DNA from 4 places in the Bacillus sp. z26 genome. Region 2 is predicted to be linked to each of the others. Evidence: riboswitches for the same ligand, from Rfam matches in the RefSeq annotation. Region 2 holds a riboswitch; each other region holds the start of a gene.
The links. Region 2 has a riboswitch for S-adenosylmethionine ahead of AC4G3K_RS02590 (methionine biosynthesis PLP-dependent protein). Riboswitches for the same ligand answer to the same signal wherever they lie in the genome.
Positions count from the first base shown of each region.

Region 1: it holds a riboswitch for S-adenosylmethionine, as region 2 does, so the genes downstream of both, metK (methionine adenosyltransferase) here and AC4G3K_RS02590 (methionine biosynthesis PLP-dependent protein) in region 2, are expected to answer to the same signal.
Region 3: it holds a riboswitch for S-adenosylmethionine, as region 2 does, so the genes downstream of both, AC4G3K_RS00730 (bifunctional homocysteine S-methyltransferase/methylenetetrahydrofolate reductase) here and AC4G3K_RS02590 (methionine biosynthesis PLP-dependent protein) in region 2, are expected to answer to the same signal.
Region 4: it holds a riboswitch for S-adenosylmethionine, as region 2 does, so the genes downstream of both, AC4G3K_RS12825 (methionine ABC transporter ATP-binding protein) here and AC4G3K_RS02590 (methionine biosynthesis PLP-dependent protein) in region 2, are expected to answer to the same signal.

Region 1 covers NZ_JBZFQM010000001.1:1,082,944-1,086,445, forward strand. Annotated here, with positions in the region: gene metK (methionine adenosyltransferase) at 306-1,505, opposite strand; SAM riboswitch class I at 1,635-1,758, opposite strand; gene pckA (phosphoenolpyruvate carboxykinase (ATP)) at 2,136-3,502, shown strand, end outside.
Region 2 covers NZ_JBZFQM010000001.1:560,851-564,352, reverse strand. Annotated here, with positions in the region: gene AC4G3K_RS02600 (patatin-like phospholipase family protein) at 1-235, shown strand, start outside; gene AC4G3K_RS02595 (M42 family metallopeptidase) at 275-1,324, opposite strand; SAM riboswitch class I at 1,456-1,564, shown strand; gene AC4G3K_RS02590 (methionine biosynthesis PLP-dependent protein) at 1,783-2,883, shown strand; gene AC4G3K_RS02585 (ABC transporter ATP-binding protein) at 3,071-3,502, shown strand, end outside.
Region 3 covers NZ_JBZFQM010000001.1:179,640-183,141, reverse strand. Annotated here, with positions in the region: gene dapF (diaminopimelate epimerase) at 1-347, shown strand, start outside; gene AC4G3K_RS00745 (phosphatase PAP2 family protein) at 395-1,072, shown strand; gene AC4G3K_RS00740 (hypothetical protein) at 1,351-1,491, shown strand; gene AC4G3K_RS00735 (class I SAM-dependent methyltransferase) at 1,604-2,200, opposite strand; SAM riboswitch class I at 2,325-2,426, shown strand; gene AC4G3K_RS00730 (bifunctional homocysteine S-methyltransferase/methylenetetrahydrofolate reductase) at 2,519-3,502, shown strand, end outside.
Region 4 covers NZ_JBZFQM010000003.1:522,526-526,027, reverse strand. Annotated here, with positions in the region: gene AC4G3K_RS12830 (hypothetical protein) at 97-1,779, opposite strand; SAM riboswitch class I at 1,997-2,108, shown strand; gene AC4G3K_RS12825 (methionine ABC transporter ATP-binding protein) at 2,230-3,252, shown strand; gene AC4G3K_RS12820 (methionine ABC transporter permease) at 3,266-3,502, shown strand, end outside.

The DNA.
Region 1 (3,502 bases), 520 kb from region 2:
ATAGAAAATATAACCACTAAATTTCCAAAATATAACACACCCAAATTCTACCACTGTTCGACAAAAAAAAAAAGAGGCATTTTTATGCCTCTTACGGATTGTAGACAAAATGAATTCAGAATGGCTCTATAGGTGCCATATTATGAATTCATTTGTCCTATTATCTGCAGTATGCCCGCGGAAAAGAGCATAAATCGGAAAGGAGAGAATAGCAAAAACAAAAAAACTGCAGACAAGGTCCCCTAAAATAAGGATTTTGTCTACAGTCTGAAAGAGGTATTATATTACCTCTTTCATTCTACTTCTTATAAACCAGCCCCAGTACGTAAAACCGCCACTTTATCTGTTCTCTCCCATGGAAGATCCAAATCATTGCGACCAAAATGGCCATAAGCTGCTGTTTGCTTATAAATTGGACGTCTTAAATCAAGCATTTTAATGATGCCAGCAGGTCTCAGATCAAAGTTAGCACGTACTAATTCAATTAATCTTTCCTCATCAACTTTACCAGTACCGAAAGTATCTATTGAAATAGATACCGGCTTTGCCACACCGATTGCATAAGCCAATTGGACTTCGGCTTTATCAGCAAGACCCGCGGCGACAATATTTTTAGCTACATATCTGGCTGCATAAGCTGCAGATCTGTCTACCTTCGTAGCATCTTTACCAGAGAATGCTCCTCCACCATGGCGTGCATATCCACCATATGTGTCAACAATAATTTTACGTCCCGTCAGGCCAGCATCCCCTTGTGGTCCGCCAATAACAAAACGGCCTGTTGGGTTAATAAAGTATTTCGTCTCTTCATCTATAAGATGAGCAGGAACAACCGGCTTGATCACTTGTTCTTTTAGATCTTTCTTAATTTGTTCAAGTGTTGTTTCCGCGTCATGTTGAGTGGAGATAACGATTGTATCTATTCTAACTGGTTTTTTGTTTTCATCATATTCTACCGTAACTTGTGTTTTTCCATCCGGGCGCAAATATGGCAAAATATCCTGTTTACGAACTTCAGCCAGCCTTCTGGATAATTGGTGAGCAAGAGAGATTGGAAGAGGCATTAATTCTTCTGTCTCATTGCAGGCAAATCCAAACATAAGTCCCTGGTCCCCCGCTCCAATAGCTTCAATCTCTTCATCAGACATTGTACCTTCTCTTGATTCCAAAGCCTGATTTACACCCTGGGCAATATCAGCGGATTGTTCATCAATCGCGGTTAAGACAGCACAAGTTTCTGCATCAAATCCATATTTAGCTCGCGTATAACCAATCCCTTTGATGGTATCGCGAACTATTTTTGGAATATCAACATACGTAGATGTAGTGATTTCCCCAGCAACTAGAACTAAACCAGTAGTAACAGAGGTTTCACAAGCTACCCTTGCATTTGGATCCTTGGCTAAGATTTCATCCAATATAGAATCTGAGATCTGATCGCAAATTTTATCTGGATGACCTTCTGTTACAGATTCTGATGTAAACAAATGTCTTTTATTAGACATATTTTTTCCTCCTTCAACTTCCCTGTTTAATGGCTACTCATTATCATTAATTATCTCCTGATTATATAAAAAAAGACCTTTCCTCCTTTAAAAAGAGGAAAGGTCGAAGTCTCAGAAATCTGCCTTTCACTCTCATCGTTCAAGGCAATATAACCTTGCATCAAGTTAGCACCTTTGCGTGATTACAAATGAATCAAACTGCAGGTTGCCCCGGCTTCATAGAGCTCGTCTCTCCACCGAGTCTTGATAAGAGTATCCATATCAAATGTATATGATATCTTATCCAATAAATCCTGTCAATAAATAAATAGGAATATATTGTTAGGTTGACACATGGCATTTAGAATGACCGAGGAACAGAATAACTCAAAGTATAAAATTCGCATTCTAAAAATAATATTGATATAATTAATGTATGAAAATTCAAAATAACCAGATAGAGATATTCCGCTTCATTTTTAGATAAATTATCAAAGAATACGTCATTATATACTTTATTTATTATCTAAATATAATTATATAGCCCTTATCTTGAAAAATAATATAATTAGTATGGATAATTAAATTAAATGTGTTATACTAATTTTCATATAATATACTTACCAAAATTCTGGAAAAGGATGATCTCGTATGACCTATATAGGAGTTTCCAATGAATTGAAGCAATCACTTACTCATGATAATATTCATATTCAGCTTTCTGTGCCACAGTTAGTTGAAAAAGTATTAACCCGAAAAGAGGGAGTCCTTACATCTACCGGAGCTGTTAAAGCAGAAACAGGCAAATATACCGGTAGATCCCCAAAAGATAAATATATTGTTGAAGAAGCTTCCACTAAAGATAAAATAGCCTGGGGGAGCGTCAATCAGCCTATATCAGAAGCTGTTTTTTCAAAACTATATGAGAAAGTAATGGATTACCTCGAAAAAAGAGACGAATTATTCCTCTTTAATGGATTTGCCGGTGCTTCAAAAGATTACCGCCTTCCCATTCAAGTCATTAATGAATATGCCTGGCATAATTTATTTGTTCATCAGCTTTTTATTCGACCTACTGAAGAAGAGCTCAGTCATCATTCACCTGAGTTTACAATTATCTCAGCCCCTGGCTTTAAAGCAGATCCTCTAGTGGATGGTACACATTCAGAAACATTTATCATTATTTCTTTTGAGAAAAAGGTCGTTTTAATCGGAGGCACTGAATACGCTGGAGAAATGAAAAAATCCATTTTCTCTATTATGAATTACTTGCTCCCAGAGAAGAATGTATTTTCCATGCATTGTTCGGCTAATGTAGGATTCGAAGGCGATGTTGCTCTTTTCTTCGGTCTGTCCGGGACAGGAAAAACCACTTTATCAGCCGATCCAAACCGTCGTTTAATTGGTGATGATGAACATGGCTGGTCACCTGAAGGTGTATTTAATATTGAAGGCGGATGTTACGCCAAATGCATTAATCTTTCACAGGAAAAAGAACCTCAAATATTTAACGCAATCCGGTTTGGTTCTGTGCTGGAGAATGTAATTGTGGACGAACATACGAGAGTTGCAGACTATGATAATGGGATGCTGACAGAAAATACACGTGCAGCTTACCCTATAGAAGCCATGCAAAACATCGTCAAACCAAGTATTGCAGGACATCCTAATACAATCATCTTTTTAACAGCTGATGCTTTTGGTGTGTTGCCTCCAATCAGTAAATTAACAAAGGAACAGGCCATGTATCATTTCCTAAGCGGTTATACAAGTAAGTTAGCCGGCACTGAACTCGGAATTACTTCACCGCAGGCAACCTTTTCTACCTGCTTCGGATCACCGTTCCTTCCGCTGCATCCAACAAAGTATGCTGAGATGCTGGGTAAAAATATTGAGGAACATCAAGTTCAGGTATATTTGGTTAACACAGGCTGGACCGGAGGCGAATATGGAACCGGTAGCCGTATGAAGCTTTCTTATACACGATTGATGATTCAGGCTGCATTAGAGGGCGAACT
Region 2 (3,502 bases):
ATATAAGAATTATCAAGGACTATTAAAGGCCCTTCGCAATCGGCATATCCTATACAATGATACGATACGTTATCTGGAGGAACAGGAAGAAAAGGGACATGTCGTCATTATTCGTCCAATAGAGAAATCAGATGTCAGTCGAATTGAGCGTAATCCTAAAAAGCTGAAAAAGCTGTACAATCAAGGATATGCAGAAGCCAAGGCTGCTTATGGAAAAATAAAAAAGCTATTATAACAACCCACCACTATTTTTCGTGATGGGTTGTTGATTCTTTTATTGCTGTCTTAATTCTGATTGTAAATAATGCCAAATTAAATTCGCAGTATGTTCGATGGAAGTAATATGGGTGCGTTCAAAAGCATGGGAAGCATCGATGCCGGGGCCAATCAATCCATGAATAATATCATAGCCGGCACGAATGGCAGCAGAGGCATCAGAACCATAAAAAGGGTAAATATCCACGCGATAATCCACCTGATGCTGCTTTGATAACTCGACGAGATGCTGGCGCAGACCATAATGATAAGGTCCGCTTGAGTCTTTGGCGCAAATGGATACACTGTATTCATCCGTTGCCTGTCCGTCCCCGATTGCTCCCATATCAACAGCCAAATATTCAACTGTTTCGGACGGTATATTGGAATTGCCGCCATAGCCGATTTCTTCATTGTTAGAGATTAAGAAATGGGTCGTATAAGGAAGAGTGATACCTTCTTTATTTATCTGTTTAATAATATACATCAGAATACCGACACTTGCTTTATCGTCCAAATGACGGGATTTAATAAATCCGTTGTCTGTCAATTCAACACGCGGTTCGAAGGAAACAAAATCGCCGACTGAAATGCCAAGCTTTTCTGTATCTGCCTTGCTTTTTGTGACAGCATCAATTCGTACTTCCATTGTCGCATCCTCGCGTTTGACATCGCCCATTTTCTGATAAACATGAACGGAGGTTTGATTTAGAAGAATGGTTCCTGTATAGATCCTTCCATCAGCTGTATGAATTTTACAGTATTCACCCTCAACAGAATTCCAGCGAAATCCACCTACCATCGATAATTTTAAACGCCCGCCTGGTTTGATTTCTTTAACCATGGCACCTAACGTATCAACATGGGCGGTAAGAAAACGATGTTTAGAATCATCTTGCCCCTTGATTGTTGCCAATAATGCTCCTTTATTTGTTTTTACTGCTGTAATACCTTCAGATTGTAAAAATCGTGCCACATGTTCAATCACTTCTGTTGTATAGCCGCTCGGACTTGGGATGGATACCAGTTCTTTTATATATTGAAAAATTTCCTGACCATTGGCTTTCATCGCTACGAATCACTCCTTTTATGTATAGATTTATTATATACCTTTGTTAAAAAGTTGAACAATGAAGGTAAAAACAACTTGCTTTTCTTTCCATGAGGATGTAAATTTATTTTAAGTGAATATTCTGACAAAACTTATCGAGAGAGATGGAGGGACTGGCCCAGTGAAATCTCAGCAACCGCCAATGATGGAAAGGTGCTAAATCCTGCAAGACATACTAGCTGTCTTGAATGATAAGAAGGGGCCCATTTCTGATGAAAAGTCTTCTTCTGGAGACTTTTTTGTTTTTTTATAACTGTTAATAACTGGGGAAATGAATGTTATTTGACAAAAGTAAAAGAAATACAGCCGTATCATATATGCGGAAAATAGTAGCACATGGATGTAGTGCAAGTATGGTGGACCGTGATGGTGAAGAGCAATGTGTAGGGATAAATGAAGAGAGAGGAGTCATACACATGACAAAAGTTAAAATCGAAACACTCTTAGCTCAAATAGGCAATCGAAGTGAAACACAAACAGGTACTGTTAATCCGCCAGTCTATTTTTCAACAGCCTATCGCCATGATGGAATAGGAGAATCCACCGGGTTTGATTACATAAGGACGGGTAACCCAACCAGAAAATTACTCGAGGAGGGCATCGCAGAGCTTGAGGGAGGAAAACAGGGCTTTGCTTATAGTTCAGGTATGGCTGCCATTCACTCATTGCTTTGTTTATTTGCTCCTGGAGATGAGATTGCCGTCACCGCTGACCTTTATGGAGGGACATACCGGTTATTCGAACAAATATGGAAGACATATGGCATCAAATTTAAACCATGTCATAACGATTCGGATTTTAAGGAATCCATTAGCGAAAGAACCAAGGCATTCTTTATCGAAACTCCGACTAATCCGCTTATGCAGGAATTGGATATAAAGGAGATCTCCAAATTCACGCGTGAAAATGATTTGTTGCTGATTGTAGATAATACCTTTTATACACCTATTCTGCAACGGCCGATTGAACAGGGAGCAGACATTATTGTCCATAGTGCCACTAAATACTTGGCTGGACATAATGATGTGTTGGCTGGATTAATTGTGGCAAAAAATGCTGATATTGGAGCAAGACTTGAGGAATATCAAAATGCAACAGGAGCTGTGCTTTCACCTTTTGATTCCTGGCTTGTCATGAGGGGAATGAAAACATTGAGCTTGCGGATGAAACAACATGAGGAAAACGCCCAGAAAATCAGTCGGTTTTTAAGAGAAAGAGAAGAAGTGACGGATGTCCTTTATCCTGGTAAAGGAGGGATGATATCATTCCGGCTGAAATCAGCTGAATGGATCAATCCTTTCTTACAAAGTCTTCATATCATTTCTTTTGCGGAAAGTTTGGGTGGAGTAGAGAGCTTAATGACGTATCCCGCTACACAAACACACGCAGATATCCCAGAGGAGGTGCGCATACAGATTGGGGTTTGTAATTGCTTGCTGCGTTATTCTGTCGGGATTGAACATGCTGATGATTTGATTGAAGATCTTACACAGGCATTTGATTCGTTACTGGTTTAAAGGTAGAACTCGTTTGAAATTAGTGATACATCTTGGGGAGGAGCGAGTATTACTGGAATTTTTATGAACGAACTAAATATGCGAAGGTATTAGAAATTTAATAAAATCATATACGGTAAAATAGAAATATATGTAAAACATTCAACGATTTTGATATACTGTAAAAAATTAGTCTCAATTAGGGAGAATGAAGATGGCTGATCCGGTTATTTCTATTAACAATCTTCAGGTGAGTTATGGCTCGAAAGAAGTGCTTCGTGGCATTAATCTTGATGTAGACAAAGGGCAAGTTATTGGCTATATAGGTCCTAATGGTGCTGGGAAAACAACCACTGTAAAGATATTGCTTGGTCTTCTAACAGATTATACAGGTTCAGTTAAGATATTTGGAACAGAGCTTTCCGATGATAGGATTGACTATAAAAACAGAATTGGTTATGTGCCTGAATTAGCAGATCTATATGATGTATTGACTGCACGTGAATACTTAACCTTTATTGGGGAGCTTTATGGCTTACCTTATGATCAAGTTGACCAAAAGGCTTTTAAACTAATGAAGCTATTAAACATCGAAGCAATGTATGATTCACGAATAAATAGTTATTCAAAAGGAATGAAG
Region 3 (3,502 bases), 380 kb from region 2:
TTTTTGTCCGCACGTTTGAGAGAGGCGTAGGCTTTACAAATGCCTGCGGAACAGCAATGTCAGCTTCCAGTCTCGTAACGAAATGGGTTGACGAACTCGATGATGAAGCCGTACTGCATGTCTATAATCCAGGTGGAATGGTACTATGCCAGGTTCATGATTTGCAGGATAAAACCTGGATTGATTTAATTGGGAATGCAACGTATGAATACGAAACGGTTATTCAGTTAAATTTAGAAACACTACATGTTAGCTTTGGGGAAAGGAAAGTCTATAAAGAAGAGGCCGAGGCTTATTCATCATTCCAACAACATGTCAAAACCTATCTAGACTCTAAAATAGGATGAACTTAAGACGTTTTAAACAATATGTTCGCAATAGGGGAGGGCGTAAATTGAAGAAGCCTGAAAACACCTTTTTAAATGTTCATATTATTTCCTTTTTCGTGCTGATTGCTCTCTTTATTGTGTGTACGCTCTTGTTCGTAGATATTGCTGATGACCTAGACGAACATGAGCTATATCGGTTTGATATGACGATCATTCAGGCAATCCAGGGCAGTATTAATGAAATGAGTACAAAAGTGCTTACTTTTATAACGAATTTAGGATCAGTAAAAGGCAATATCCTACTGGTTATCGTTTTTTCTTCGTTGTTACTGTTTAAAAAACGTTTTCTCAGTGTGCTTTTTTTAATCATCACGACATGGTCAGGTGGTTATGTAAACCAATATTTAAAATGGATTTTCCAGCGGGAGAGACCAACTTTAAATCCATTGGTTCAAGAAAATGGCTTTAGCTTTCCGAGCGGCCACTCAATGTCCTCCTTCATCCTCTATGGTGCACTGATGATCATTACAACCAGAATCACCAAGAATTGGCCGATTCGATGGGCTGTTTATGCGATTTGTATATTTATGATTTTAACGATTGGCTACAGCCGTATTTACCTGGGGGTGCATTATCCTAGCGATGTGATTGCAGGGTATATTGTGGGATGTGCATGGCTGGCAATCATTGCGATTGTGTTTAAGTTTGGGGAATATAGGAGAACAAAAGGGTTGAAATCATAACTAGGCTGTCTGTAAGCTATGCCGGCTTATAGACGCCTGTTTTTTATGTAAACCTCTGTGAATAACTAACTAACTGAGCATTTTCTTTTTATGGTTTTGCTACTTCCTATAAATACTGGAGATTAAAGTAGCAATCTATGATGAAATGCAAATACTTTAAAAAGAGAGCCAGGGTAATTAAGTCATAAACAACAGATATGGAATGGTTTTCATACAACTACTTGGTTCGGGTGGTATGCACCTTCTTTTCCTTATATAGAGAAGGGAGGTGATAGACTATGAATTTTCTTAAAGCTCTGGCAAAAGATGAAGCAATGATCTTTTTCACGCCCCTTGCTGCCGGCAGCGCTACGCAATTTCGCCAATCTATAAAGCTCAAGAGGCAAACGAAAAACCACCCCGCGCCGACCAAAGCATAAGGGTGGTTCATCTAAGAATTAAACGATTTGCTTACCACTTGCTAGTAGTAGCACCAGGGAGTTACCAGCTCTCTGGTTTTTTAATATATGTGTATAATACCCTAAAAAAGGGCTATTTGGTGGCTGTTACATTGATGGATAAGCACGGTTTCATTGGTTTCGTTTGAACTTTAACTGATTTAAATCCTGTCTTAGTAAGAACCTCTTTAATTTCTTCGGCATATTCATGAGCCTGTTCTTCGGTTGCTTCTTCCTGCCTTGGCTGTACCGTTATGGTCACTTGCCCATTCTCTTTTAGTAAGGAATGTATTTTCTGAATACAATCTTCCTGGTTGTCCCATAGTGGATAACTGTTTACACTGAAAATATTATCGTACACCATTGGATTAGGTATCTCGAGAACAGTTCCATTAAATAAACGCAGCTGATTCTGATCAAGTTGTTCCTGATTGCGCTTGCTCGCATTTTTCACCATTTCTTCAGATGGATCGACGCCATCAATCTGGATGGTTGGGTACTTATCAAAAAGCATATGCATTCCTTCGCCAGGGCCAAACCCTACTTCAAGCAGCGTATCATTCGGTGTAATAGACAATTGATTAAATGTCCAATCATACAATTCTTCATTTTCATAGGCCATGATTTTACCTGCGAGTTTTCCAAGTACACCTGTTGGATTTTTAAATTGATTTGTAAATATCTCTTTCATTTAACATCACTCCTACACGATACATACCCGAAATAATAAATCATTAACTCCTCTGTATTAATTATCAAAATAGATTGAAAAAACTGATAATTTATAGTAAATTTAGTAAATATATAATTTTATATCCTTATCTAGAGAGATGGAGGGACTGGCCCGTTGAAATCTCAGCAACCTGGATGGTAATTCAAGGTGCTAAATCCAGCAAGCGCAGCTTGAAAGATGAGAGACCGGAAGGGAGGGCTTTCATGGCGAAAGCTCTTTTCTTATCGTCTATTTTTCTCATCAACTTTTCAATTTAACAAATTAGGGGGAAAGACAGTGAATCTATTAGAGACGTTAAATGAAAAAATTCTGGTTGCTGATGGGGCTAGTGGTACACTTTTATATTCATTTGGGATCGATAGCTGTTTTGAAGAACTAAATCTGACTGATCCCAATCAAATTGAAAAGATGCACAGGAGTTATATTGCAGCAGGTGCTGATATTATTCAATCCAATACATTCGGTGCAAACTACCATAAATTAAAGCGGTATGGTCTTGAAAGGGAAGTATCCAGGATCAATCGGACCGGAATAAAGCTGGCAAAAAGAGCTGCCGATCCGCATACCTTTGTTGTTGGGACAATCGGAGGTTTACGAAGCTTCAGAAAATCAGAATTAACATTAAATGAAATTAAGGCATATTTTGAAGAGCAGCTGCTCGCCTTATTGAAGGAAGAACCAGATGGGATTTTACTAGAAACCTATTATGATTTAGAGGAATTGTTAATGGTGTTAGAAGTAGCAAGAAGAACCAGTGGTCTTCCTCTGATTGCGAATATATCCCTGCATGAAACGGGTCTATTGCAAAATGGGATGCATGTCAGTGAAGCATTTTCACTATTGAAAAAAGAGGGAGCCGATGTCGTCGGGATTAATTGTAGGATGGGTCCTTACCATATGATTCGGTCTTATGAAGAAGTACCGCTTATAGAAGATACTTATTATGCGGCATACCCGAATGCAAGCTTACCTGATTTATCTGATGGAAGATATGTCTACTCTACAGAGGCGGACTATTTCATCAACAGTTCCAGGCAACTGGTGAAGCAGGGGGTACGGCTGATAGGTGGATGCTGCGGTACGACGCCTGCACATATTCAGGCCATACGTAAAGGAGTCGAAGACCTTTTTCCTGTTAAGGAAAAAGATTTTGTTGCACAGCCGAAGCATCAGTCTATTTCACATGAGATCATTCAGTACAAACGAAATGGGCCAGATACGATTTCAGGTAAGGTAAAAAAACGAACGACGGTCATCGTG
Region 4 (3,502 bases), on a different contig from region 2:
TATTTAAGAATAATGATTAATGAAAATAAATCATATTATAAACAGAGAAAAATAGATCAAACCCTAATGGGGATGATCTATTTTATCGTTTATTTTTTATTGTAAATTCTTAATCATAATACTATTTACAGGTAAGAAGTTTTCTCCAGTATCCAAATAGGTAATAGCAACCTGATCATTCTCCTGTAAGTAAATAATCAAAGGGTCCTTTTCAGAGGACATATTGTAGCTTTGTCCGTTGTCCAGGAGGAAAGAAACAACGGTATATTCACCTGATTTTTCCTTATAGACTCTGACAACTTTCCCATCGATTTTTTTCTCCTCACTCGTGGAAGTGCCATTGACCGTTCCCCCGCCTTTTTGAAGCGCTGTTTTGTAGAGCTTCAGGGCCTCGTTTGGAGTAGAACCATATGCAGTTATTTCAGGATTGGCTGCAGATACAATGAAATAATTTTGCAAAAATCCATTGGAATCGAGCACACCCGCCAACCAACTGGCCTCACCATAGAAATTATAGATGATTGGCATACTTCCTTCCCATTTCTTTTCTATAAATCTCTTCTCGATAATTTGCAGGGCTCCCTGCGAATCCATATAGGATTCCTCCATATTGCCTGTATAATAGACAGCTTTACCCGTTCTGGAATTTGTGAGCGCATAACCCAGCATAGAATCTACGCCTTCTTTAGGGCTGGTGAAGTCAGTAAAATAATACATTTCTCCATTTTCATCAAAGATTGGACTTACATTAGCTTCAGTGCCTTCGTCTGATGGGAGTTTTACATCTGATTTTCCGAACAGGCTATTCCAAAATCCATGCACATAATTTCCATAATAGCTGTTTTGTGTACTGACAACTTCAGGGGCAACTGCTCCATCTATGAATTCAGGTGTGTCAGACAATGAATAGGAATTAGATTTCCCGGTTTTGGCATCCATCACCACAACACCTTTCACCTTGAAACCGTTTCTGGCAGATACAAAATCACCATAAGAGCGAATATAAAAAGGTGCCCCGTTATCATCTATTTCAAGCTGGGCATCACCGTAGAATATATACGATGGATACTGCAGGCGTATACGACGTTCAGTTTCTTTGTTAAAGAAAGCAGAGGGAGTATAAAGCATGTCTGCTTTAACAAATTTAGGATTAGCTGAAGAGTCTGTAGCGCTCAGCATAAAGTATCCGGGAGTTTCTTTCCCTTTTAACCATTTGAAAAATCCGGAAAATTCAACCGGAGCAATATAAACATACTCACCATTCACTTTTTGGATTTGCAAATTCCCTAATTCATAGTAACTCGTATTAGGCACCTGTCCAAACGCTTTTTTCATTTTATTACGTGCGTATTGAGGTGGTACGCTGGCGGGTGTTTTCTTCTCGTCAAATGTTTGAATTTCTTCTTTGACATCCATTTTGGCGATCTTAAACTTTTCATCGGCATTGAACAGAAAGGCTGTTAAAAAGTAGAGTCCGACAAGCAAACTAAGAGCTAATAAAACACCTTTAATCTTTCTCTCTATACCTGTAGCAAGCAGTGAACCCAACAAGGTCAGTATGATTACAAAAATCCACAGAGAAGAGATGGTTTGATCCAACAGGGTGAAGTAATAAAATAAAAATGCACCAATCGTAATTAATATAGCTAAAGTGATAAAAACAAGAAGTTTTGTTTTCCCCTTCATGAGGATGCGTAATTTTTCATTATCCTTGAATGGCACAAGAATAAGTGCCGATATAATCCCAATGATGATGGAATAGATGAAGATGTTTCCCACTAGTTAACCCCCTCTGGTTTTTTATGTAAATTCTCTTATTAACCTATACGATTGAAAAGCTGTAATGATTCATTAATCGTATAGAATCATCAAAATAGTATTGAGGATATTTATAGTATAATACAAAATTAATTGTAATTTCAGAAAATTGTAATTGACATTAGCAAACAGGTTAGGATATAGTTGGAAACATCAAATTTAATTGAATAGTAAGCGATTCTTATCGAGAGAAGTGGAGGGATTTGGCCCTATGAAACTTCGGCAGCGGATTTTTACTTAGGTAAAAATACTGTGCTAAATCCAACAAACGACTGTTTGAAAGATAAGAAGAAGCCTAACCGGACATATTACTAATCACTTTTATGTATATGTTCCATATAAAGCCTCTTCTGTCTAATGACAGTAGAGGCTTTTTGCATTTCGAATTCCATAAGGCTTGGAGGAGAGAACATGATTGAGTTTCAAAACGTAAAAAAAACATACCACGCGAATGGACAGACGGTTGAAGCATTAAATGGGGTTAATATGACAATTGATAAGGGAGATATATATGGCGTCGTAGGATACAGCGGTGCCGGAAAAAGTACTCTTTTGAGGTTGGTTAATATGCTGGAACGACCTACTGGAGGAGAGGTTCTTGTTAACGGTAAATCGTTTACGAAACTAAAATCTAAGGAATTAAGGGCAGAAAAAAAGAAAATTGGGATGATCTTTCAGCATTTCAATTTACTCCAATCCAAAACAGTTTTTAATAATGTGGCAATTCCATTAAGGCTATCCGGGACAGATAAACAAACGATTCAAACCAGAGTCCGAGAGTTACTGGAGTTCGTTGGATTATCAGATAAGGCTCAGAGTTATCCAGAAGAATTGTCAGGCGGACAGAAGCAGAGGGTTGGAATTGCGAGAGCGCTGGCCACAAACCCATCGATTCTGCTATGTGATGAGGCTACATCCGCATTGGATCCACAAACGACAAGTGATGTTTTAAAACTATTGAAAAGAATAAATCGTGAATACAACATAACAATTTTGCTCATTACACATGAGATGTCGGTGATTAAAGAAATTTGTAATAAGGTCGCTGTCATGGAAAATGGAGGAGTGGTTGAACAGGGGTCAGTCCTAGATGTTTTTTCTAAGCCAAAGACGGAGATTGCCAAACGGTTTGTTAGAACGGTAATCCATGATGAAATACCACAAAGCTTTTTGAATTCCTTAAAGGAAAAGAATCCTGCAGTCTGGAAACTCAATTTTTTAGGATCATCTTCAGGTAAGCATCTGCTATCGACAGTGGCCAAAAGCTTTGACGTCCATTTAAGCGTTCTTTCTGCCAATATATCTGAAATACAGGAAACACCTTTCGGCAATCTAATCGTGGAAGTTATAGGAGAAACAGAAGAAATAAGGAAGGCATTCAATTATGTAGCGAATGAAGATGTAATTCTGCAGGAGGTGAAGCTTCATGAATGAACAGTTATGGGGAATGGAAATTACGCTTGAACAATTACTGATCGGTTTCAGTGACACGCTTTATATGGTTTTCTTTTCATTACTATTCTCGGCCATTATCGGATTGCCTTTAGGGATTTTACTTGTTATTACGAGAGAGGGGCATATCCTGGAGAATAAATGGGTGTTTAATATATTAAACTCGATTATCAATATTTTGCGCTCGGTCCCATTCATTATTTTATTGGTAGCTTTGATTCCATTTACAAGA